DNA from 2 places in the Pseudomonas sp. ADAK7 genome. Region 1 is predicted to be linked to the other one. Evidence: predicted binding sites of a transcription regulator. Region 1 holds the regulator's gene; the other holds the start of a gene.
The links. Region 1 encodes FliA, which starts transcription of late flagellar genes. Its sites were predicted from a motif close to CTAAAGTTTNNNNNNNNNNNGCCGNTAA; they were not measured.
Positions count from the first base shown of each region.

Region 2: the regulator FliA is predicted to act here: its motif matches at 2,220-2,247, upstream of HKK53_RS05460 (methyl-accepting chemotaxis protein).

Region 1 covers NZ_CP052861.1:2,584,222-2,596,612, reverse strand. Annotated here, with positions in the region: gene flhF (flagellar biosynthesis protein FlhF) at 1-1,322, shown strand, start outside; gene fleN (flagellar synthesis regulator FleN) at 1,439-2,269, shown strand; gene fliA (RNA polymerase sigma factor FliA) at 2,266-3,006, shown strand; gene HKK53_RS12135 (chemotaxis response regulator CheY) at 3,175-3,546, shown strand; gene HKK53_RS12130 (protein phosphatase CheZ) at 3,569-4,357, shown strand; gene HKK53_RS12125 (chemotaxis protein CheA) at 4,412-6,652, shown strand; gene HKK53_RS12120 (protein-glutamate methylesterase/protein-glutamine glutaminase) at 6,702-7,835, shown strand; gene HKK53_RS12115 (flagellar motor protein) at 7,835-8,575, shown strand; gene motD (flagellar motor protein MotD) at 8,591-9,481, shown strand; gene HKK53_RS12105 (ParA family protein) at 9,525-10,313, shown strand; gene HKK53_RS12100 (CheW domain-containing protein) at 10,431-11,318, shown strand; gene HKK53_RS12095 (chemotaxis protein CheW) at 11,407-11,892, shown strand; gene HKK53_RS12090 (DUF2802 domain-containing protein) at 11,893-12,285, shown strand.
Region 2 covers NZ_CP052861.1:1,223,957-1,236,347, reverse strand. Annotated here, with positions in the region: gene HKK53_RS05460 (methyl-accepting chemotaxis protein) at 162-2,153, opposite strand; gene HKK53_RS05455 (hypothetical protein) at 2,568-3,086, shown strand; gene HKK53_RS05450 (aldo/keto reductase) at 3,132-4,127, opposite strand; gene HKK53_RS05445 (LysR family transcriptional regulator) at 4,246-5,172, shown strand; gene HKK53_RS05440 (GNAT family N-acetyltransferase) at 5,161-6,096, opposite strand; gene HKK53_RS05435 (phenylacetate--CoA ligase family protein) at 6,093-7,382, opposite strand; gene HKK53_RS05430 (acyl-CoA reductase) at 7,439-9,847, opposite strand; gene HKK53_RS05425 (LuxE/PaaK family acyltransferase) at 9,849-10,979, opposite strand; gene HKK53_RS05420 (MFS transporter) at 11,005-12,228, opposite strand.

The sequences.
Region 1 (12,391 bases):
GTTTTTTCGCCGCCGATATGCGTCAGGCCATGAAACTGGTTCGTGATGAGCTGGGCGCTGATGCGGCCATTATCGGCAACCGCCGGATCGCCGGTGGTGTCGAGCTGACGGCTGCCCTGGATTACAAATTGTCGGCGCTGGCCCCGCGCGTTCCGAACATCGAACTCGAGGATGAGCTGCGCAAGACCCAGTCGCGCATCGTCACGGCCCAGGCCGAGCTGAGCCTGCGCGGCGAAGGCGAGACCGATGGCGACAAGACCACCAATCGCCAGTTGTTCGCCGGCCTGCCATTGACCGCTGCCGAGCCGCTGATCGAACCGACTTACGAACAGCCTCGGCGTGCCGCACCAGCCTCGGCGCCAGCGTCTGGCGGTGTTGACCCGCGCGCTTTCGATTCGATGCGCTTCGAGCTCAACAGCCTGCGCGAACTGATGGAAGTGCAACTCGGCTCCCTGGCCTGGAACCAGCTGCAAGGCAGCCGTCCGGCCCAGGCCAACCTGTGGCGTCGCCTGCAACGCATCGGCTTGTCCGGCCCGTTGTCCCGCGACCTGCTGGCGCTGATTACCGATATTGAAGAACCTCGTCAGGCCTGGCGCATGTTGCTGGCGCACCTGGCGCGGATGATCGCCACACCGGAAGTCGAGCCACTGGAAGAGGGCGGCGTGATTGCCATGGTCGGCCCTGCCGGCATGGGCAAGACCACCACCCTGGCCAAGCTTGCGGCCCGTTATGTGCTCAAGTACGGCGCGCAGAGCATCGCGCTGGTGAGCATGGACAGCTACCGCATCGGCGCCCAGGAACAACTCAAGACGCTGGGCCGCATTCTCAATGTGTCGGTGACCCACGTCGATCCGGGCCAGTCCCTGGTGCAAGCGCTGGATCCGTTGCTGCGCAAGCGTGTGATCCTGATCGATACCGCAGGCCTGCAAGCCAGCGACCCGGCACTGCGCATGCAGCTCGAAAGCCTGGCCGGTCGCGGGATCAAATCGAAAAATTATCTGGTCCTGGCAACCACCAGCCAGAAACAGGTTCTAACCGCTGCTTATCACAGTTACAAGCGGTGTGGGCTGGCCGGCTGCATCCTGACTAAACTGGATGAAACGGCGAGTCTGGGCGAGGTGTTGAGCCTGGCCATCAGTCATGAATTGCCGGTGGCTTACCTCACCGATGGCCCGCGCATTCCAGATGATCTGCATCTGCCGCGGCGTCACCAGTTGGTCAGTCGCGCGGTGAGCGTGCAAATGCAGGAAGAACCCAGCGAGGAAGCCATGGCTGACATGTTCGCTGATATTTACCACAGCCCGACCAAGCAGGTTGGCTGAGGTACTAATGAACAGTTTTTGTACCTACATCGATGGTCTGCCATGCATTGTTCAGTTGATGAACGCGCAGCCAGTAATGTGGCCTCCGTCTATGCAAGACAAGGTAAAGAAATAACATGGGCAGCATGCATCCCGTACAGGTGATCGCGGTGACCGGCGGCAAAGGTGGCGTCGGGAAGACTAACGTGTCAGTGAACTTGTCCCTGGCTCTAGCAGAGCTTGGCCGACGCGTCATGCTGCTGGACGCCGATCTGGGTCTGGCGAACGTCGACGTTCTGCTGGGACTGACGCCCAAACGTACCCTGGCCGATGTGATCGAAGGCCGCTGCGAGCTGCGCGACGTTCTGTTGCAAGGCCCGGGCGGCATTCGCATCGTCCCGGCCGCGTCCGGCACCCAGAGCATGGTTCATCTGAGCCCGGCCCAGCATGCCGGCCTGATCCAGGCCTTCAGCGATATCGGCGACAACCTCGACGTATTGGTGATCGACACGGCTGCGGGTATTGGTGACTCCGTAGTCAGTTTTGTCCGCGCCGCGCAAGAAGTGTTGCTGGTGGTCTGCGACGAGCCGACCTCCATCACCGACGCCTACGCTCTGATCAAATTGCTCAACCGCGACTACGGCATGAACCGCTTCCGCGTCCTGGCCAACATGGCCCAGAGCCCGCAAGAAGGTCGCAACCTGTTCGCCAAGTTGACCAAGGTCACGGACCGCTTCCTTGACGTCGCCTTACAATACGTCGGCGCGGTGCCTTACGACGAAAGCGTGCGCAAGGCCGTGCAGAAGCAGCGTGCCGTCTACGAAGCCTTCCCGCGCTCCAAGTGCGCCCTGGCGTTCAAGGCGATTGCACAGAAAGTCGACACCTGGCCGCTGCCGGCCAACCCGCGCGGGCACCTGGAATTTTTCGTCGAGCGTCTCGTGCAACAGACCGCAGGACCCGTCCTATGACAGCCAGTGGCTACAACCTCTACAAGAAGTCGGCACGTGATGCGCAATACGAGCTGATCGAGCGTTACGCGCCACTGGTCAAACGCATTGCTTACCACTTGCTGGCGCGTCTGCCGGCCAGTGTCCAGGTGGAAGACCTGATCCAGGCCGGGATGATTGGCCTGCTTGAAGTGTCGACCAAATACGACGCCAGCAAAGGCGCGAGTTTCGAAACGTACGCGGGCATTCGAATCCGTGGCGCGATGCTCGATGAAGTACGCAAGGGGGACTGGGCACCACGTTCGGTCCACCGCAATACCCGCATGGTCAGCGACGCAATTCGCTCGATTGAAGCTAAAACCGGCCGTGATGCTAAAGATCACGAAGTTGCGGCCGAACTCCAATTGAGTCTCGACGATTATTACGGGATTTTGAACGATACCTTGGGCAGCCGCCTGTTCAGTTTCGACGACCTGTTGCAGGACGGCGAACACGAAGGGCTGCACGAGGATGGCGCCAGTGCTCATCTGGAGCCGTCGCGCGATCTGGAAGACGAACGTTTCCAGGCCGCCTTGGCGGACGCGATTGCCAATTTGCCGGAGCGTGAGCGACTGGTGTTGGCGCTGTACTACGACGAAGAGCTGAACCTCAAGGAAATCGGTGAGGTCCTGGGTGTCAGCGAATCCCGTGTCAGCCAGTTACACAGCCAGTGCGCGGCCCGTTTGCGGGGGCGTTTGGGGGAGTGGCGAGCGCGCTGAAGGCAGTGTGGGGACACTGCGAACGAGGCTGGTGTGGTGTTGAACTGCAGCGGTCTCGATCTGTTGTGCTCCAGACAGTCATTTGAGTGCTTTGCCGGATTGATTGAAATGGCGCGTCCAGGTGCTGGGCGCGTTTAAGACTGCTTGGAGGTCGAATTGGACAAGAACATGAAAATCCTCATCGTTGATGACTTCTCAACGATGCGGCGGATCATTAAAAACCTGTTGCGTGACCTTGGGTTCACCAACACGGTCGAGGCTGACGATGGCACCACTGCCATTCCGGTGCTCAACAGCGGCAGCATCGACTTTCTGGTAACAGACTGGAACATGCCAGGCATGACCGGCATCGACCTGCTGCGCCACGTGCGCGCCGATGAAAAACTCAAGCACTTGCCAGTGCTGATGGTGACCGCTGAAGCCAAGCGCGAACAGATCATCGAAGCGGCCCAGGCCGGTGTTAACGGCTATGTGGTCAAACCCTTCACGGCCCAGGCGTTGAAAGAAAAAATCGAGAAGATTTTCGAACGCATCGGTTGAGCAACTGCGCCACGGGGGAGCTATGGAGCATAACGAATCTTCACAGGGCGATTTTGAGTCGACCCTGAAAAAACACGCGGTCGAACTGGTCGAAAGCCTTGAAAAAGGCAGGTTCGGCGACGCTGTGCAACTGATCCATGAGCTCAATCAGACCCGTGACCGCGGCCTGTATCAGGAAGTGGGCAAGCTCACTCGCGAGCTGCATAGCGCGATCGTCAATTTCCAGATTGACCCGAACATGCCGCAAGCCGAGGAAGTTTCGCAGATCACGGATGCGACCGAGCGTCTGGGGTATGTGGTCAAGCTGACCGAGGCCGCCGCCAACCGCACCATGGACCTGGTGGAAAACGCCACGCCGCTGGTCAATGGCCTGAGCCAGGAAGCCCAGGCCTTGAGCACCGACTGGGGACGGTTCATGCGTCGCGAAGTCGGGGCTGAAGAGTTTCGCGAGCTGGCGCGGCGGGTCGACGGTTTTCTGACACGCAGCAGCGAAGACAATCGCGTGGTGTCGAGCAACCTCAACGACATTCTGCTGGCTCAGGATTACCAGGACCTCACCGGTCAAGTGATCAAGCGCGTGACCCAATTGGTCACCGAAGTTGAAAGCAACCTGCTCAAGCTCGTGCTCATGGCCAGCCAGGTAGACCGCTTTGCGGGTATCGAACATGACCGTGAAGCGATGCTGGCTGAAAAAGATCCGCAAAAACATCTCTCTCAGGGTGAAGGTCCGCAGATTCATGCCGATAAAAGAGAAGACGTTGTGTCCGGTCAGGACGATGTGGACGATTTGTTATCCAGCCTGGGATTTTAGAGTTTTAAAATTTTAGGTTTTTTGGGTTTTTAGACCTGTAGGAGCACCCCCTTAATGAGCTTCGGCGCCGATGAAGAGATCCTTCAGGATTTCCTGGTTGAGGCCGGCGAGATTCTAGAGCAACTGTCCGAGCAACTGGTCGAGCTGGAAAGCCGACCGGATGATGCGGACTTGCTCAATGCAATTTTTCGCGGTTTTCACACTGTAAAAGGGGGCGCCGGCTTCCTCCAGCTCAATGAGCTGGTGGAGTGCTGTCACATCGCCGAGAACGTGTTCGACATCCTGCGCAAGGGTGAACGACGCGTCGACTCGGAACTGATGGACGTGGTTCTCGAAGCGCTGGATGCGGTGAACGGCATGTTCACCGAAGTCCGCGAACGCAGCCCGATCACGGCTGCCACTCCAGAATTGCTTGAAGCCTTGGCCCGTCTGGCCGAGCCACAATCCGCCGACGCCGCCCCGGTTGCCGACGTGGTGGAAGAACCGGCCGCCGAAAGCGAGTCGGGCGACATTACCGATAACGAATTCGAACAACTGCTGGACTCGCTGAACGCCGTCAAGGCCCAGGCCGAAGCTCCCGCCGCTGCGCCAGTGCCGAGCAGCAATGCCGCGGCCAGCGACGAAATCACCGACGCCGAGTTCGAGTCGTTGCTCGATCAGCTGCACGGTAAAGGTCAGTTCGCGGTCGATGCCGTAGCCGCAGCTCCGGCTGCACCGGCAGCCAAGGCCCCGAAAGCGGCCGGCGACAGCTCGGACATCACCGACGACGAATTCGAAGCACTGCTCGATCAACTGCACGGCAAGGGCAACTTTGCCGTCGATGCGCTGGAAACCGCCATTGCCTCGGCGCCAGCCCCGGCTGCGCCCACCGCTAAAGCGGCCGGCGGCGATCTGATCTCCGATCACGAGTTCGAATCGCTGCTCGATGAATTGCACGGTAAAGGCAAGTTCACTGAAGTCGGCACCGGCGCAGTCGTCACTGCTCCTGTTGCCAAGGCTCCGGCGCCTGCGCCGAAACCTGTCGCCAAAGCGCCCGAGCCTAAAGCCGAAGCGCCGAAAGCTGTAGCCGCGCCGGCCCCGGCCCGTGCAGCGTCCGCGCCGCCACCGGAAAAACCGGCGAGTGAAGCCGAGACCACCGTGCGGGTTGATACCGCGCGTCTCGACGAAATCATGAACATGGTCGGCGAACTGGTACTGGTGCGTAACCGCTTGGTCCGTCTGGGCCTCAACAGCGGCGACGAAGCCATGTCCAAGGCTGTGTCGAACCTCGACGTGGTCACGGCCGACCTGCAAACCGCGGTCATGAAGACCCGGATGCAACCGATCAAGAAGGTCTTCGGGCGCTTCCCGCGTCTGGTTCGCGACCTGGCTCGCCAGCTCAAGAAAGAGATCAACCTGGAGTTGGTCGGCGAAGAAACCGACCTCGACAAGAACCTCGTCGAGGCCCTGGCCGACCCGCTGGTCCACTTGGTGCGCAACTCGGTCGACCACGGTATCGAGGAACCGGCCGAACGCGAAGCGATGGGCAAGCCACGCAGCGGCAAGGTGATTCTGTCCGCCGAACAGGAAGGCGACCACATCCTGCTGTCCATCTCCGATGACGGCAAGGGCATGGACGCTGATGTCCTGCGCGGGATCGCGGTCAAGAAAGGCTTGATGGACAAGGATGCGGCAGACCGTCTCAGCGAGTCGGATTGCTTCAACCTGATCTTCGCACCGGGTTTCTCGACCAAAACCGAGATCTCCGACGTGTCGGGTCGTGGCGTGGGCATGGACGTGGTGAAAACCAAGATCGCCCAGCTCAACGGCACCATCAATATCTACTCGACCAAGGGCAAAGGCTCGAAGATCGTCATCAAGGTGCCATTGACCCTGGCGATCATGCCGACGCTGATGGTCATGCTCGGCAACCAGGCCTTTGCGTTCCCGCTGGTGAACGTCAACGAGATCTTCCACCTCGACCTGTCGCGCACCAACGTCGTCGACGGTCAGGAAGTGGTGATCGTGCGGGACAAGGCACTGCCCTTGTTCTACCTCAAGCGCTGGCTGGTCAGCTCCGCCGCTCACGAAGAGCAGCGCGAGGGCCATGTGGTGATCCTTTCGGTGGGCACCCAGCGGATCGGCTTTGTCGTCGATCAACTGGTGGGCCAGGAAGAAGTGGTCATCAAGCCATTGGGCAAAATGCTCCAGGGAACCCCAGGCATGTCCGGCGCCACCATCACCGGTGACGGCCGCATCGCGCTGATTCTCGATGTCCCGAGCATGCTCAAGCGTTACGCCGCACGGCGTATTTGATTCTGCCGCAGCGGGGCGACAACGCCCCGCGGCGTCTAACGGAGTGTTTATGGTAGTCAAAGTCCTGGTGGTGGACGATTCGGGGTTTTTCCGCCGCCGCGTCTCGGAAATTCTTTCAGCGGATCCGAACATCCAGGTTGTCGGTACGGCAACCAACGGAAAAGAGGCGATCGATCAGGCGCTGGCCCTCAAGCCAGACGTGATCACCATGGACTACGAGATGCCGATGATGGATGGCATCACGGCGGTGCGGCACATCATGCAGCGCTGCCCGACCCCGGTCTTGATGTTCTCCTCGCTGACGCACGAAGGCGCCCGGGTCACCCTGGATGCGCTGGACGCCGGTGCGGTGGATTTCCTGCCGAAGAATTTCGAAGACATCTCCCGCAACCCGGAGAAGGTCAAGCAACTGCTGTGCGAAAAGATCCTGAGCATTTCGCGCAGTAACCGTCGCGCCAACACCTACACGGCTCCAGCCCCGGTGGCTGCACCTGCACCGACGCCAGCGCCTTCGAGCGTCAGCAGCTATGGCAGCAGCGCGCCTGCGCGTCCGGCACCGGCACCTTTGCCGACCCGTGCGCCAGCGTCTGCCGGTCCATCGTCGCCCGCGCCAAAACGCAAAGCCTACAAACTGGTGGCCATCGGTACGTCCACCGGCGGCCCGGTTGCCCTGCAACGGGTATTGACCCAATTGCCGGCCAACTTCCCGGCGCCGATCGTGTTGATCCAGCACATGCCGGCAGCCTTCACCAAGGCCTTCGCCGAACGCCTGGACAAGCTGTGCCGCATCAACGTCAAGGAAGCCGAGGATGGCGACATCCTGCGTCCGGGCCTGGCGCTGCTGGCACCGGGTGGCAAGCAAATGATGATCGATGGCCGTGGCGCGGTGAAAATCCTGCCAGGCGACGAGCGTCTGAACTACAAGCCGTGCGTGGACATCACCTTCGGTTCGGCGGCCAAGTCCTACGGTGACAAAGTTCTGGCGGTGGTCTTGACCGGCATGGGCGCCGACGGTCGCGAAGGCGCGCGTCTGCTCAAGCAGGGCGGCAGCGCGATCTGGGCCCAGGATGAAGCCAGCTGCGTGATCTACGGCATGCCGATGGCCATCGTCAAAGCCGACCTCGCCGACGCGATTTACAGTCTCGACGACATTGGCAAACACTTGGTTGAGGCCTGTATCTGATGGATGTACTCAGCCTGATCGGGATCATCCTGGCGTTCGTTGCCATCATTGGCGGCAACTACCTTGAAGGCGGTCACCTCGGCGCTCTGGCCAATGGCCCGGCGGCGTTGATCGTGATTGGTGGGACCGTCGGTGCGGCGCTGTTGCAATCGCCGATGAGCGCGTTCAAGCGCTCCATGCAGATCCTTGCCTGGATCCTGTTTCCACCGCGTGTGGATCTGGCCGGTGGCATTGATCGCGTAGTGAACTGGAGCCTGACGGCCCGCAAGGAAGGCCTGCTCGGTCTGGAAGGGGTGGCCGACGCCGAACCGGACAACTACTCGCGCAAAGGCCTGCAACTGCTGGTCGACGGCGCCGAGCCGGAAGCGATTCGCAGTATCCTCGAAGTGGATTTCTACACCCAGGAAAGCCGCGACATCGAAGCCGCCAAAGTCTTCGAAAGCATGGGCGGCTACGCGCCGACCATCGGCATCATCGGTGCGGTGATGGGCCTGATTCACGTGATGGGCAACCTTGCCGATCCGTCGCAACTGGGCAGCGGGATTGCCGTGGCTTTCGTCGCGACGATCTACGGCGTGGCCAGTGCCAACCTGGTGTTGTTGCCGGTAGCGGCCAAGCTCAAGTCCATCGCGTTGCGTCAGTCGCGTTATCGCGAAATGTTGTTGGAAGGGATTCTGTCGATCGCCGAAGGTGAAAACCCTCGCTCTATTGAGTTGAAGCTTCAGGGCTTCATGGATTGATGGGAGACATGGACCATGGCACGTCGTCGCCAACCTGAAGAACACGTTAATCACGAACGCTGGTTGGTGTCCTACGCGGACTTCATCACTCTGCTGTTTGCGTTCTTCGTGGTCATGTATTCGATCTCTTCGATCAACGAAGGCAAGTACAAGGTCATCTCGGAAGCGTTGATCGGCGTGTTTACCGATTCGGATCGTGCCCTCAAGCCGATCCCGATTGGCGAAGAGCGCCCGGTGACCGTGACCCCGGCCAAGCCGCTGGTCAAGGATGCCGAGCAGATCGACGCCGGTATCTCCGGCGCCAGCGATCCGCTGAAAAGCATCGCCGATGACATCAGCGCCGCATTCGGTGATTTGATCAGTTCCAACCAGATGACCATTCGCGGTAACGAGTTGTGGGTCGAGATCGAACTCAACTCCAGCCTGTTGTTCGGCAGCGGCGATGCCATGCCCAGCGACATCGCCTTCAGCATCATCGACAAGGTCGCGGCGATCCTCAAACCGTTCGACAACCCGATCCACGTTGAAGGTTTTACCGACGATCAACCGATCCGCACCGCGCAGTACCCGACCAACTGGGAACTGTCCTCCGCCCGTTCGGCGAGCATCGTGCGCATGCTGGCGATGCAGGGTGTAAACCCCGGTCGCCTGGCGTCGGTGGGCTACGGTGAATTCCAGCCCGTGGCCAATAACGCCACGGCGGAAGGCCGGGCGCGTAATCGGCGGGTGGTGCTGGTGGTTTCACGAAATCTCGATGTACGTCGCAGCCTCACGGGCACCGGAACCGCTAATGCAAAACCGGATGCCGCGTTGAAGCGTGCTGGCACACAAACTGCACCGACCCCGGTCAAGTCGCCGGGACGAGAGAGCGCCGTCAATTCTCCGTCACCCGCATTAATACGTTGAGCTATTTCTCGGTCGGCCTGATCGACCGGGAGGAACAATCCGAATGAGAGTCTGGGCAGTTGCCAATCAAAAGGGTGGTGTTGGTAAAACCACTTCCTCTATCGCTTTAGCCGGGTTGCTGGCCGAGGCGGGCAAGCGCGTGGTTATTGTCGATCTTGACCCGCACGGCTCGATGACCAGCTATTTCGGCTACGACCCCGACACCCTGGAACACAGCTGCTACGACCTGTTCCTGCACAAGGGCAGCGTGCCGCAAGGCTTGCCCGGTCAGTTGCTGATGCCCACCAGTCACGAGAATATTTCCCTGTTGCCGTCGAGCACCGCGCTGGCGACCCTTGAACGACAGTCGCCGGGCCAGAGTGGTTTGGGTCTGGTGATCGCCAAGAGTCTGGCGCAATTGTGGCAAGACTTCGATTACGCCGTGATCGACAGCCCGCCGTTGCTCGGTGTGTTGATGGTCAACGCCCTGGCCGCGAGCCAGCAGTTGGTGATCCCGGTACAGACCGAGCACCTGGCCGTCAAAGGCCTGGAGCGGATGGTCAACACCCTGGCGATGATCAACCGCTCGCGCAAACAGGCGTTGCCGTTCAGCATCGTCCCGACCTTGTTCGACCGCCGCACCCAGGCGTCCCTCGGGACCTTGCGCGTATTGCGCGACAAGTACCCGGAAGAAATCTGGCAAGGCTACATCCCGGTGGACACGCGTATGCGTGATGCGAGCCGGGCCGGGGTCACGCCTTCGCAGTTCGACGGCAAGAGCCGTGGCGTTCTCGCCTATCGCGCGCTGCTCAAGCACCTGCTGGCCGCACAACTCGTTCCGGCGGTGGCCTGAGATGAACACAATCTCTGTAGGAGCAAGGCTTGCCCGCGATAGCCGCACCACGGTTTTCACAGGTAAACCGCGTTATCGTTCTTCGCGGGCAAGCCTCGCTCCTGCACAGGTGTTCGCATGATCCGGCCGGTGAAGGTCACTTCGCGTCCGCAACTGGCGCTCCAGTCTTATCTGGACAGCTTGCTGATGGAGGCGACTGAAGAGTTGCCGCCGGAAGTCGAGGCGGTGGCTGAAGTTATTGAGGTTGTCGAAGCGGTCGAGGTGGAAGCGGCGCTGGACGAGTTCCAGTTGGCCGTGCTCGAGGAACAGGCGCGTGATGCGCGCCCGACGGCTGCCGTCGCCGCGCCGGTGGTTGCGCCAGTGGTTGAGAAAGCGCCGGTCACCGTGATCGAAGCCCCGGCCCCGATCCTGGCGCCGGTCTCGACCATCGCACCGCTGCTGCAAGCCTTGGTACCGCCGGTGGTTGAAGTCCACCTGCCGCCAAGCAACACGCCGCCACCGGTGGAGACCGATGGCCGTCCGTCCTGGGCCGCGGAGCCGTTCGAATGTCTGTTGTTCGACGTTGCCGGGCTGACCCTGGCCGTGCCGCTGGTGTGCCTGGGCTCGATATATTCCCTGGCCGGCCACGAGCTGACGCCGTTGTTCGGTCAGCCGGAATGGTTCCTCGGGATTTTGCCGAGCCAGGCCGGCAACCTGAAAGTGCTGGATACCGCGCGCTGGGTCATGCCGGATCGCTATCGCGATGACTTCCGCCAGGGTCTGCAATACGTTATTTCGGTGCAGGGCTATGAGTGGGGGCTGGCGGTGCATCAGGTCAGCCGCTCGTTGCGCCTGAACCCGAACGAAATCAAATGGAGAAGTCACCGAGGTCAGCGGCCATGGCTCGCCGGCACGGTGATTGAGCACATGTGTGCGCTGCTGGACGTTTCCGCCCTGGCCGAGTTGATCGCCAGTGGCGGGGCCAAGCACATGGGCGGCAGTAAGCCGCTACACAAACCGACATAGCTGCCGACATAACAAGTATGCGACGGCATTGTTGAATGCCGCCAACAGAACACACACCGCCAGAAGCGGTTTTTCGAGGGGTCAGGGTATGAGTAATCAAGCGACGAATGCAAAAGGTTCTGAAGATCCGATCCTGCAATGGGTAACCTTCAAGCTGGACAATGAAACCTACGGCATCAACGTGATGCGCGTTCAGGAAGTCCTTCGTTACACCGAAATCGCCCCGGTACCGGGTGCCCCGAGCTACGTGCTGGGCATCATCAACCTGCGCGGTAACGTGGTCACCGTGATCGACACCCGTCAGCGCTTCGGCCTGATGAACGCCGAGATCAGCGACAACACCCGTATCGTCATCATCGAAGCCGACAAGCAAGTGGTCGGGATCATGGTCGACAGCGTGGCCGAAGTGGTTTACCTGCGTCAGTCGGAAATCGAGACCGCGCCAAACGTCGGTAACGAAGAGTCCGCCAAGTTCATTCAAGGCGTGTGCAACAAGAACAACGAACTGCTGATCCTGGTCGAACTCGACAAGATGATGAGCGAAGAAGAATGGTCGGATCTGGAGAACATCTGATTGATTCTTGAGGTTGCAGTCATTGTCCTGTTCCTGTTCTGGGCAGGCACGCTGGCCATGTTCCTGGCGTACATCCGCAGCCAGCGCGTGATCGCGGCGCAACAGGCCGAGGGCGATGCGCTGCGCGATCAGCGCATCAAGGACCTGGCCAAGCGCGTCGACAACTACCAGAGCGGCAACGTGCGCATGGGTGAAGACCTGCACGAACTGCGCGCGGTGGTCAGCCCGTTACCGGACAAACTGGCCCAGCTGGAACAGCGTGACCCCTCGAGCCTGTCGTTCGCCCAAGCGGCGCGACTGGTGGGCATGGGGGCGAGCGTCGATGAACTGACTCAGTCGTGCGGCCTGACCCAGGCTGAGGCAGAGTTGATGAGCAAGATGCACAAGAACTGAAAGATCAAAAGATCGCAGCCTTCGGCAGCGATCTTTTTTTGCGTTGAGATCATTCCCACGCTCTGCATGGGAATGCCTCTTGGGACGCTCCGCGTTCCGCTCTTGA
Region 2 (12,391 bases), 1.4 Mb from region 1:
TAGCCAATGAAGAGGAGTGAGAGTGTTTCGAAGTAATACGAGAACGACACCAATCCTGTAGGAGCGAAGCTTGCTCGCGAAGGCGTCGCGTCAGCCAACATCATCGTTGGATGTACCGTCGCTTTCGCGAGCAAGCTTCGCTCCTACAGGGATTTTGTTGACTATCGAACCTTGAACCGTCCCATGATTGAGCTCACCCGGCTATTGGCTTCCAGCAACTGCTGAGTATTGAGTTCACTCGCGTGACCACTTTTCACCAGTTCATCCACCATATGGCGGATCTGCACCATGCTGCGGTTGATCTCTTCGGTCACGGCGCTTTGCTGTTCGGCGGCGGTGGCGATCTGGGTGCTGAGGCTGTTGATGTGGCTGACGGAGCCGGCCATTTCATCCAGCCCGGAGTTCACCCGCGCCGTCGCGTCGGCGGCGGACTGGCAACTGGCCTGGGTGTTTTCCATGGCCGCTACCGAGGAACTCACGCCTTGGGTCAGGCGCTTGAGCATTTCGTTGATTTCCGAGGTGCTGGCCTGGGTCCGGGCGGCGAGGGCGCGGACTTCATCGGCCACCACCGCAAAACCACGACCCTGTTCACCGGCGCGCGCCGCTTCAATCGCCGCGTTAAGCGCCAACAGGTTGGTTTGCCCGGCAATCGCGCCGATCACCCCGAGAATCTCGGTGATCCGTTGCGCGTCCTGCTGCATGTTTTCGACTTTATGGGTGGCGCTGGCCACTTCTTCAATCAATGCCACGACACTGCTGGAGGCTTCACCCACCACGACTCGAGAGCGATCCGCGTGTTCGCTGGCGCGCTGGGTGAACGACGCGGTTTCGGCGGCGTTCTGCGCCACGCTGTCGGCGGTGGAGCTCATTTCGGTGATGGCGGTAACCGTCTGGTCGGTTTCCGAAGCGTGACGCACCAGGATCTGACTGGTGTGCGCCGAAGTCCGTTGCAGGTTGTCCAGGCTCGACGCCATGGCGCCGGTGGCCTGGGTCACTTCGCCGATCATGTTCTGCAAGTAGATGATGAAGGCATTGACCGAATGGCCGATGGCCCCCAGTTCGTCTTCGGCGCGAATGGTGATGCGCTTGGTCAGGTCGGCGTCGCCGGCCGACAGTGCATCAATGTTGGCCTTGAGAATCTTCATGCGGTTGATCAGTTGGCGAATCGCGTAGATCTGCAGCAGGACCAGCAGGATCACCATTGGAATCTGCAACAGGCTCAAGGTGTTCAGGACATCGTCACGCTGGGCGGTGATCAGTTTGGTCGGCAGGGCAGTGGCGAGGAACCACGGCGTGCCTTCGATCGGGCGCATGAAGAAGGTATTGGCTTCGCCGTTGTTGTCGAATTCGACCCGTTGTGCCTTGTCGCGGTTCTGCAAGCCGGCCTTGACCTGGCTGGCGAACGGCGAGTTGCCGGCCAGCTCACTGATGTTCTTCAGCACGACCGGCCCGCTGATGCGCGAGCTGTTGCTGATGATTTTGCCGTCGGCTTCGACGATCAGCATCTCGGCGCCGAGGTCTTTTTCCTTGCGCGCGATCAAGTCGTTGAAGAAGCCCAGGGTCACGTCGATGGTCGACACGCCGTAGGCCACGCCATTTTTCTGGATGGCCATGGCGCAGTTGGTGCGCGGCTCGGCGCTGGCGTCATCTTTATAGGCCGCGGCCCATGCGCACTGACCGCGAGGGGTGGCCATGCCGCCCTTGTACCAGGTCTGGTCGTAATAGTTGGGTGCGGCGTCGCTGTTCCAGAAGGTGTTCACCGCCAGTTTGCCGGAGCTGTCGCGGTGCCAGAAGGTGCTGAACTTGTTGCGTCCCGCTTCACGCTGGCCGGGCAGTGGCCAGATCCCGCCGCCAAACACTTTCAGCTCGCCGTACTGGTCCACCAGGCCGGGCAGCACCGTATCGATGGCGGCGCTGTCGAGCAGGGGAATGGTCTGGGTGATGCTGCGTTGCTGGGATTGCACCTTGTTCAGTTCGCCCTGGATCTGCTCGGCGACTTCGGCAATGCGATTGAGGGCCACCTGTTCTTCGGTGTGGCGCAGCTTCGGCGCGACCAATTGGCTGATGCCCACGACCGTGAGCACCGAGAGCAGCAGGATGAACAGGACCAGAAACAGCGTGTAGCGAGCCTGAATGGTACGAAATGCGGGCATGGGACCGGTCCTTGTGTTGCGTTTTTATTGTTGGAGTGTCGTGTTTGAAAAGGGGCTATCCAAGGCTTATCGGCCCGCCGGTGGCGAGCTTTAGTACGGACGTGCACGAAATGAGGTAGAGGGACAAACGGTACAGGAGAGGTGAGTGTCGAAACCGGTACAAACGGACAGACCCTGTAAAAAATGACAATCAATGTAGTGGCTATACCATGATCAAAAATTTCATCCAGGCCAATAAAACCGGGCACTTGGTGCTTTGTATCGAAAATGTACGATAATTGTAAAAAGTCGAAATATTAGTAGGTGGACCGTCGTTTCGCGCCGATACTTCCCCGCAATCATCTCGCTTAAACAAGGATTTTTTATGTTCTCGCAAGGACATCCGAAACTCGTCGCGCTGGCAGGAGTACGGTCATGACTATTGGTGTGGTCGGTAGCTGGACTGCCAAATCGGGCCTGCTGGTTCGCCAGGGTTCACCCAATTCCAAGCCGGTGTCCCAGAGTGCCAAGGTGCGGGAAATCCTGACCATGGTCGGCACCAACCCGACGATCCTCGATCGGGCGAAAATGGATGGCTTGCAACTGTTCAAGCAGGTCAAGGGTTTCGATCCGACGAACATCTCGACCAAGCAACTGGGCAACATGAGTACCTTTCTCAAGCAGAACGGCATCATCGGCGATGTGACCGCGCTGACCTTGCTCAACGCGGGTTCCCAGTTCGACAAGTTTGGTATTCCGACTGATCCCGACGCCAAGTTCAACGCGCTGGAATACTTTGCTACGCAACTGGACTCGATCCAGAACAACAACCTCAAGGGCAACAAGTACGCCAACTACCTGGTTCCTGAGTTCAAGAAAGCGATCTACGTGCTGCAGAACCTGAAGACCTACGGCGAAGGTAACGGCACGACCGTCAAGAAGAAGGACAAGTAACCTTCTGCCCCGATCAACCTATCGAGCGGGGCAGAAGTCGATGGCTCAGCGGTCGAGCAGCTTCATGACCTCTTCCGGGTAACGCAGGCCGGCGGTGGCATCGGCCGGGAAGATCGCTTCCAGCGCCTGCAGCTCGCCGGCACTGAGTTTCACGTCGAGCGCCGCGACATTTTCCTCCAGGTATTTACGTTGCTTGGTCCCGGGAATCGGGATCAGGTAATCGCCTTGCGCCAGGACCCAGGCCAACGCCAGTTGCCCGGCGGTCACGCCCTTGTCGGCGGCCAGTGTTTGCACCTGCTGCACCAGCAGCAGGTTTTTCGCGAAATTCTCCCCTTGAAAACGCGGGCTGAAGCGGCGGTAGTCATCCGCGGCGAAGTCGTCCGGGCTTTTCAGTGCGCCGGTCAGAAAGCCGCGACCCAGCGGGCTGTAGGGGACAAACGCGATACCCAGACGCTGGCACGCCGCCAGGCAACCGTTGTCTTCCTGATCGCGGCTCCATAACGAATATTCACTTTGCAACGCGCTGATCGGATGCACCTTGTGCGCCCGTTCCAGCGTGGCCGCCGAGGCTTCACTCAAACCCAGGTAACGCACCTTGCCGGCCTGCACCAGGTCGGCCATGGCGCCGACGGTTTCCTCGATGGCCACTTGCGGGTCGATCCGGTGTTGGTAGTACAAGTCCAGGGTGTCGACGCCCAGGCGCTTGAGCGTGCCATCGATCGACTGGCGGATGTATGCCGGGCGGCCATCGACACCCCGCGCGGTCGGGTTGGCCGGGTCGCGCACGATCCCGAACTTGCTGGCCAGGAACACCTGGTCGCGCTTGCCGGCAATGGCTTTGCCGATCAGCTCTTCATTGGTGTGCGGGCCGTACATGTCCGCGGTGTCGAGCAGGTTGATCCCCAGTTCCAGCGCCCGGTGCAGGGTAGCGGTGGCTTCACGGGTATCGGTGCCGGTGGTGTAGAAATCGGTCATGCCCATGCAGCCCAGACCGATGGCGCTCACGTGTGGTCCGTTCTTGCCCAATTGACGTGTTTGCATCAGATCAGCTCCTTGAAAGGTGAGCCGTCATTGTTCACCTCGACACAAAGCAGATAAACCGGCTAAAACTGCTATCACTATTCGTTATTTCTAAATAATCGGCAGGTACAGCAGAACCATGGACCGTCTCAACGCCATGCGCGTGTTTACCCGGATCGTCGAGTCGGGCGGCTTCGCCAAAGCGGCGGACAGCCTGCAAATGCCCCGGGCCTCGGTGACCATTCTGATCAAGCAATTGGAAGCCCACCTCGGTGTGCAACTGTTGCAGCGCACCACCCGGCACATCAGCCTGACCCTCGACGGCGCGGCGTATTACCCGCGTTGCGTGCGCCTGCTGGCGGATCTTGAGGAAACCGAAGCGGTGTTTTCCGCGGCCCGGCACAACCCCAAGGGCTTGTTGAGGGTGGACATGCCGGCGGGGATCGGGCGGCTGATCGTGATTCCGGCATTGCCACAGTTCACTGCCAGGTACCCGCAGATCGAACTGGAAATCAGCTTGAATGACCGCACGGTGGACCTGATTCGCGAAGGCGTGGATTGCGTGCTGAGGGGCGGCTCACCGCTGGATGAGTCACTGGTGGCGCGGCCGCTGGTCATGCTCGATCAGGTCACCTGTGCCAGCCCCGATTACTTGCAGCGTCATGGCGTGCCCCGGAGCCCGTCGGATCTGCAGGGTCATCAGATGGTGGAGTATTTCTCCGCCACTACCGGTGCGCGCTTCGGCCTGGAGTTTGTGGTCGAGGGGCAGGTGCAGCAGGTCAATCTGCCCAGGCAGGTGTCGGTCAACAGCGCCGATGGGTACATGGCGTCGTGTGAGGCCGGGTACGGGTTGGTCCAGGCCCCGTACTACCACGTTGCACGGCAATTGGACGAGGGGCGCCTGTGCGAGGTGCTCAGGGACGCGCCGCCACCGGGCATGCCGCTGACGGCGCTGTACCCGCCACACCGCCAGTTATCCCGGCGGGTGCGGGTGTTTGTCGACTGGCTGGTTGAGCTCTGCGCGCAACCGGGCCAGCATTTTTACCGAAGCGTCTCAGGCCGCTGAACGGGTGGCTTCGGCGCGTGTGGCGAGTTGCAGATTGTGATGCAGCTGTTGCATATGCGGGCAGAGCAGGTCCAGGTGGCGCACCCGGGCGCCGCGATGAAACAGGGCGAACCATCGGCCTTGATCAGGTGCGGGGATCAGCCCGCAGAAGACGAAACCTTTACTGTTCAATCGCTCACTGTCCTCGGCAAAGTTCGCTGACAGGGCCAGCCTGGCCGACATCAGCCAGCTCCCCGGCAATTGAGCCAACTGATCGAGCAGGCGTTTGCCCAGGCACTCGATGACGACATCCACGCGTTGGTGATGCTGTTTCATTTGCAGGGGCCGCGACGGGGAGTCCGGCACGCGCGGGTCGATACCGAACACCGAGCCCAGATGCTGCACGAACGCCCGGCAGCTGTCCGGCCAGGCAATATCGGGTAGCGGGCATGCACGCTCGGCGAGCGGATGAACACCGACGACAATGGTTTCCGGCAATGCCTCGGCGAAAGGCGAGGGCACGTAGTCCGGGAGCAAGCCGGTGCTATGGAACCCCAGTGTGTGCGCCATGCGCTGGGTGTAAGGGTGGTGGGTGACTTGTTTGATCAGGACACACCGGCCGGTGACCGCAGCGCATTGTTCCAGCAACTCACGGCCCAGACGGGTCGCGATGCTCTGTCCGCGCGTCGCCGGGTGCACGACGCTGAGGGCCAGTTCGGGGTTGTCGGTCGGGTGTTTGTCCCGGCATAACGCGGCATGACCGAGGACCTGCGAGCCCTCCACCGCGAGCATCGATTGCCAGCGACCCTCGTTGTTGTGCTGGGTGATCAACTTCGGCAGATACACATCCGGCTGCACGTAGTGATCGCCGTACACCTGTCGAAAAAGTCCGCTGACCGCCGTGGCATCGGAGGGCCTGAAGGGGCGGAAAATCAACTGACTCATGGCCCCGCCTCCGGTACAGGCGTGTACACCCGCAAGTCGAGGACTCGCAGTTGTTTGCCCGAGCGCGGGTGCAGCGCGAGATCGGTAATGGCACAGGGACTGACCTGGAAATCCAGCAGACCATCCTGGTCCAGGAGGTCGATGGCGGGGTAGTGGGCGATGAGTGCCTGGCGCAACGCCAGACTCTGCGCTTCGATGTTCCGGGCGCCGTCTTCGGGCACCCAATGCACACTCAACAGGTCTTTGTATTCGACCTGTTCAATACGCAATTGCCACTGATCGCTGTGGGTCATGCGCTGGATGATGTCGTGTATTTCGTCGGTCAACAGCGACATTACCCCCACGCGTACACGCTGACTGTGAACGCTGCGGCCCCTGAGGGCGAATTTGCGCCTCGGCGTTTCAGCAGGCTCAAGCCAGCAGGCGCGATCGCCCACCGGGTAGCGCAACAGCGGCATCAACCGACGATTCAGGTTGGTCACCACCAACAGGCCCACGCGGTTGCACTCGTCAATGATTTCGCCGCTGAGTTCGTCGATGATCTCCAGCACCGTGTGATGGTCGAACACCCGATGTTCGCCCAGTGCACAGTCACGGTCGCAGCTCCCGATCAAGCCGGCGTCGACACTGGCGTAACCGATGGAGGCGACGCGGGCATTGGGGAAGACCTTGGCGAAGATCGCCAGTTGCCCGGCAAATACGCTTTCCCCACCGTAGAGCAGGGTGGCGACACCGTCCAGCACGCGACCTTGTTCTGTCAGGTACGCCGCATACTTGAGCAACTGGGCCGGTACGCCCGACAGGACATTGATCCTGTGGTCGCTGATCGCCGCTGTCAGCCCCTGGAAATCGACGTGGCCGGTAAACGGGAATTCACTGATTGCAACCCGGACATGGGCCAGTGAATCGTGGATAAACAGGAAACTGGCGCACAGGTCCCCGGCAAAAAACAGATTGGCAACCCGGTCGCCATTGTTCAGTTGAGACGACAGGTTTTCACCGAAAGCGGTGACCAGCGTTTGCCATTCATCGTGAGTGTAAACCGCCAGCTTGCCCACGCTGGTGGTGCCCCCGGTTTTAAACAACAGCCCATCTTCGACAGTCGCTGTCAGGACCGGCCATTGTTTTAAATCATGGCTGCCGGCCCAATAGTCACTTGCGTCGATGACGGGAATATCGTTTAACGTGAATCCCTGCGGGGGTAAATATTTAAGATGGTGGTTATAGAAGCGTGAATGTTCGCGTATGTATTGCACCAATTGTTCAAGCGTAAAAAGTTCTTTCATTGGAATTCCATTCCCGGTATCAGGCGTCTGGTTAAATAATTAACTGCCGATAAAATTTATTGTTGTTTGCGCCGATCGATCACTAACGGCGTCTTGCCGCTGTGGCTGTTGCGTTCAAACTGGGTGGCTGCGCACGTATCAACTTCCAGTATCAACAAAGCGCCCGTTACTGCTGTATTCAGCGGGGGATCGGACAACAGTTGGTCGTGAACCTGTTGCACGTCGCCATCGGCACGGACCCTCAGGCGTTCGACTCCGTCAGGCCCATGGTCGAGCACTAGCTGAATAGGCACACCTGCACAGCGCACCAGGTGTGAAGGCGAAATGAATTCGGTGCCGATCCGCAGCCATTGCCCATGTCGCTCCAGCAACTCGAACCGTGGCGAACTTAGCCCGCAGGGGCAATCCCCGGGAACCCAGCGCCCGGTGTCACCCACTTCGTAGCGCCGCACGGTCTGCGTGTCGCGGGCCCGTGAAGTGAACAGCAGGCGTCCGACTTGACTGTCGCGAACAGGCACATCCTGTTCCAGCTCAACGATTTCCAGATGCTGGGTATCGCACATCAAGTGAAAGATGCCATCGCTGGTCGCCGTGCAGGCATGGCCCATGGGGCCGGCGTCGACGGAGCCGTAAATTGCCGAGCGAATCGTCGACACCCCGCAGCTTTCCATCAACTGGCGGCTGGCCAGTCCGGGATGCTCGCCACCGAGGAACACTTTGCGGATCCCTGCGTACGCCCGCAGGGTCGCCTGTTCATTGAGGAACAGCCGGTGCAGGGTGCTTGGCATGCCGATCAATACACTGACTTTGTGCTGCACGATCAGCCGGGCGATTTCGCTGAAGTCATCGTCATGGGGCGCGCCCATGGGGAAATGGGCGGCGTCCATGAGGTGCAGAATCCAGGAAAAACTGGAAAAACCGCCGTACAGGCCGCCGCCGTAGAACAGGTTCATGACCCGGTCCTGTGCCGGATCAAGTCCGGCAGCGAACAGGCCGTCAGCCGCTGCACGCATTTGCCGTTGAAAGTCGCGATAGCTGAAACCGGCCAGCGCCGGCGTACCGCTGCTGCCGCCGGAGCGAAAGTACAGTTGCGCCGTCCGGGCGATGGGCTGGGTCTGGAAGGCGTGTTTGTCCATGATCGCAAAGCCCGTCGTGTCCAGGACGGGTGGCAGTGCGTCGAGGCTGGCATGAGTGTTCAGCACATCCGCGGGCAGGCTTACCGAGAGGCGGCGACTCAAGCGAGTCAGCGCGTACACGCCATCATGGGGCTCACCGGCGTAGCCTTCGTGGATCGACTTGGCTGGCGCAATGCGGGTGACGCCAGCATTAACCAGCGTTCGCACCAGCGCCGCCGTTTGTGCCGGAGGGCAAATCAATGCGCAGCTTTGCAGCACAGTGCGCCAAGGCAGCAGCGTTTCGGCAATCAGCGGCTGTGGCACCGGTTTGAGCACCAGGGTGCGAAACAGCGGGGAGGGGGCGAGGGTTCGATGATGTTCCCAGATGACTCGCCATCGCGCTTCGCTCCAGACCCCACCGGTTTGCCCGGCAAAATTCTGCTCCAGCCGCGCCATCGCACAGCGGGTGGTGATTTCCGCGGCCTCTTGATCGGTTGGAACCAGCGCCGGCCAGTGCGCACCGCGACGTTTGAACGCCTCGGCCAGGCGCGATCCGATGTCGTGCAGAACGACCGGGTCGTCACTGTCCACCAGCACCCATTGCGGGCTGGAACAGGCTTGTTGATCGAGGCGACAGACTTCGTCCACCAGGGCATCCAGTGCGTCCGGCTGCGCCGCTTCGGGCGAAAGATAAGCGAAACTGATGCGGTGCCCCCAGTCGATCCAGCGACAGCCGATGGGCACTTGCTGACGAATCGCCCTGAGCGCAGTTTCGCCACCCCACGCCGCCACGGCATCGGCGCGGGTGCAGAGGCGCGCAATGTCCGCGGTCGCCACCGGCAGCACCGCGATAAAGTCGGCCAGCCGGCCACTGTTGTCGCACCGGCCGAGGGCGCCCAGCAGGCGGGCCGTCAGCCCCTGATCGCTGGAACTGGGACGCAGCCAGTTGATGTTCCCGGCCAGCAGACTTTCCAGTACCGCACAAAACGCCAGCATCGGCGCATTGGCCGGTGTGATGTGCACCACCAGCCCCAGCGGGTGCCAGCTTTCGAAGCGTGGTTGCCGGTAGTCGTTGCGTCGCAGGGAGCGCGGTTGTACGCCCAGTTCGCGCTCAAGCTTGCTGTTCAAATGCTCGGGCTGGCAGAAGTCGATCAGTGCCAGGCGTTGATCGTCCTCCAGGCCGACGTCCAGTTCGCCAGCCTGTAATTGCCGGGCAAAGCGCGCGGCCGAAGCCACGACGATGTCGCTGTCGACAGGCGCCATCAGTAATCGTGGCAAGGCCTGGTGCAGACGGTCCAGGGCGGTATCGAGGGCAAGGTCGGCGTGCAGGTGGCCATTGATCAAAAACATATCAAGCCCTCCCCAGCAGTTCGGCCGCGGCCATGGCGCAGCTGCGGCCGGGACTGGTGCCGGCGCGTCCATGCAGCTGGAACCAGTCGGTGGCCAGGCCGCAACCGCAGGTCGCGCCGGGATACAGGGTGGCCAGGTCACTCATCACCACGGCATGGGCCGGGCTCGACGAAATATAGGGCGATACGAAATTCAAAAGGCCGCTTTGGCCATAAGGCTGGACACTGAAGTCGGATGGATTGCGCACGAACACCTTCGAGTAAACCGGTACATGGAAATGGTGATGGGCGCATTCGATATAGGGCACGGCGTGCTCGACCGCGCCATAGCCGTCGCGGCAGCGCGCCGGGTCGATGCCCAGTTGCCGCGCGATCCGTTCATAAAGCCGGGTCCGGGGGATCTCCTGCGCGGCGTGGTTTTTCCAGCCGCCGCCGAGAAATACCAATGATTCTGCCGGCAATTCAAGTGGCGCGATGTCGGTCGCTTCCATCCGTTGCAGCGCCTGCCAGAGGAACGCCGGAAAGCCGAAAATGCGCACCGGCAGTTGTTCTTCGGCGAAGGCCTGCAACGCGCGAATCACACCAAAAAGGTCGAATTCGTGGCCATTGCCGGTGCGCCGCAAGCCGTAGACGACTCGATTGGCAGGCGCATAACGGCACAGGAACTGATCGGTGTAGGCGGTGCCGAGGCGGTTGTCAGGCTCGGGTTCGTAGCTCAGCAGCAGGTAATTGCAGGGGGTGTCCGGGGTGTCCCAGCCGTACTGCTGGAAAATCCGTGTGACCATGCCCTGGGCCGCGGCCATGCTGCGATCGTCATAGCGCATGCGGCTTTTCTGCCCGCTGGTACCGGAAGAGGTCAGTTCCAGCGCGCCTTCGCCGGTGGGGCTCAACAGTAGATGCTGCTTGAAAAAGTTGGCGAAGATCGGCGGCAGTCGCGACCAGTCTTCCAGCGTGTCCAGGGCCTGGGCATCCAGGCCGTGGGCGTGCAGCCAACGTTCGTAGCCGGGGGTATGGTGGCAATGAAACAGGCTGATTTCAGCCATGGCGCGATCGAACAACCCCGGCGGCAGGCCATCCAGGTTGTAAGGCTGCGCCAGCGCACAGAGTGCGTCGGTGTAGGGCAGGTTAATCATCAAAACTCCTTTTTGATTGTTTAATTCAGACGGCGACCGAGTGGCGGCACCGTCGCAGGAAAGCGTGCAGCGGCACGAGGCATACAAGCCCCGCAATTGCGGCGATCAAGGCAAACGACTCCAGGCTGTCACCGGCACCGAGCGCCGCAATCAGTGACCCGGCCCCGCCCATGATCGAGATCGAGATCATGCCGATCATGGCCGACACCAGCCCTTTGCTGTCCTCGCTGGAAAACAGCGCCAACCGGTACAACGCGGCATTGCTCATGCCCAGGCCGACGGCGTAGATCGCCAGGCACCCGACCAGTAACCCGATCGAAGCACCCTGGAAACCAACGATCAACAGCGCGACGAGCCCGGCGCAAAACGGCCAGAGTGCATAGCGAATCAGCTGTGGCAGGGCTGATCGGGCGATCAGGCGGTCGAGCAGCAGATTGCCGAGAATGACCGCGCCGAACACCGGGATCTGCCAGAGCCCGTAATGCAGAGGCGATAAACCCTGGCCCTGGATCAACAACAGTGGCGACAGGCCGATCCAGGCAATCAGCGGCAGGCTCATCAGCCCCAGGGCGACGGACGACAGCACAAACGCCCGGTTGCGCAACAACCTGCCGTAGCGGCGTACGGTTGCGCGCACGTCAAAGGGTTTGCCAGGGGCGACGGTGCCCGAGGTTCGCGGCATGAAGACATACAAGCCAATCCACACCGCCAGGGCGGCGATACCGAGCACCAGAAACAGCTCCCGCCACGACAGCCATTGCAGTAGCACACTGCCGAGCAACGGACCCAACAGCGGCGAAAGCAGGGCAATGTTCCCCAGCCACGCCATAATCCGCACCGCGTCGGCCTCGCAGAACACCTCTTGCAAGGCGGGATAACTGACGGCGATGACAAAGCCCAGACCCATGCCCTGGATCAGCCGCAAGCCGTTGAATGCCTCGATGCCTTGCACCCAGTACGCCGCGGCGCAAGCCAGGGCAAACAGCGCACTGCCGAGGAGCAGTAACGGACGACGGCCGTATTGATCCGACAGCGGGCCGATCAGCCATTGCAGCAGCACACCGCCGGTCAAATACAGGGTGAATGCATACGGAACATGCTCGGGGCTGGCCTCCAGTTGTTCGGTCACGGTCAACATGGCGGGCATGATCAAATCGCTGGCCATATAGGTCAGTAGTTCAAACACGGCGATAGCCAGGCAAAAACCGGTCAGTTGAAAGGGGCGGGTATTAATCAGTGATGAGTGCATGGCGTCCTTATCGATACTTGAAGTTCAAGCAGCCACTTCTGTCGCTGCGTATCGAGAGTAAACAGGGATGCATACGCGCTCTAGCGAGCGATTGAGACTTGGGGTTTCAATGGATTGCCATGTATTGCAAGTTGTCGGGACACGTCACGGCAGAGGAAAGTTT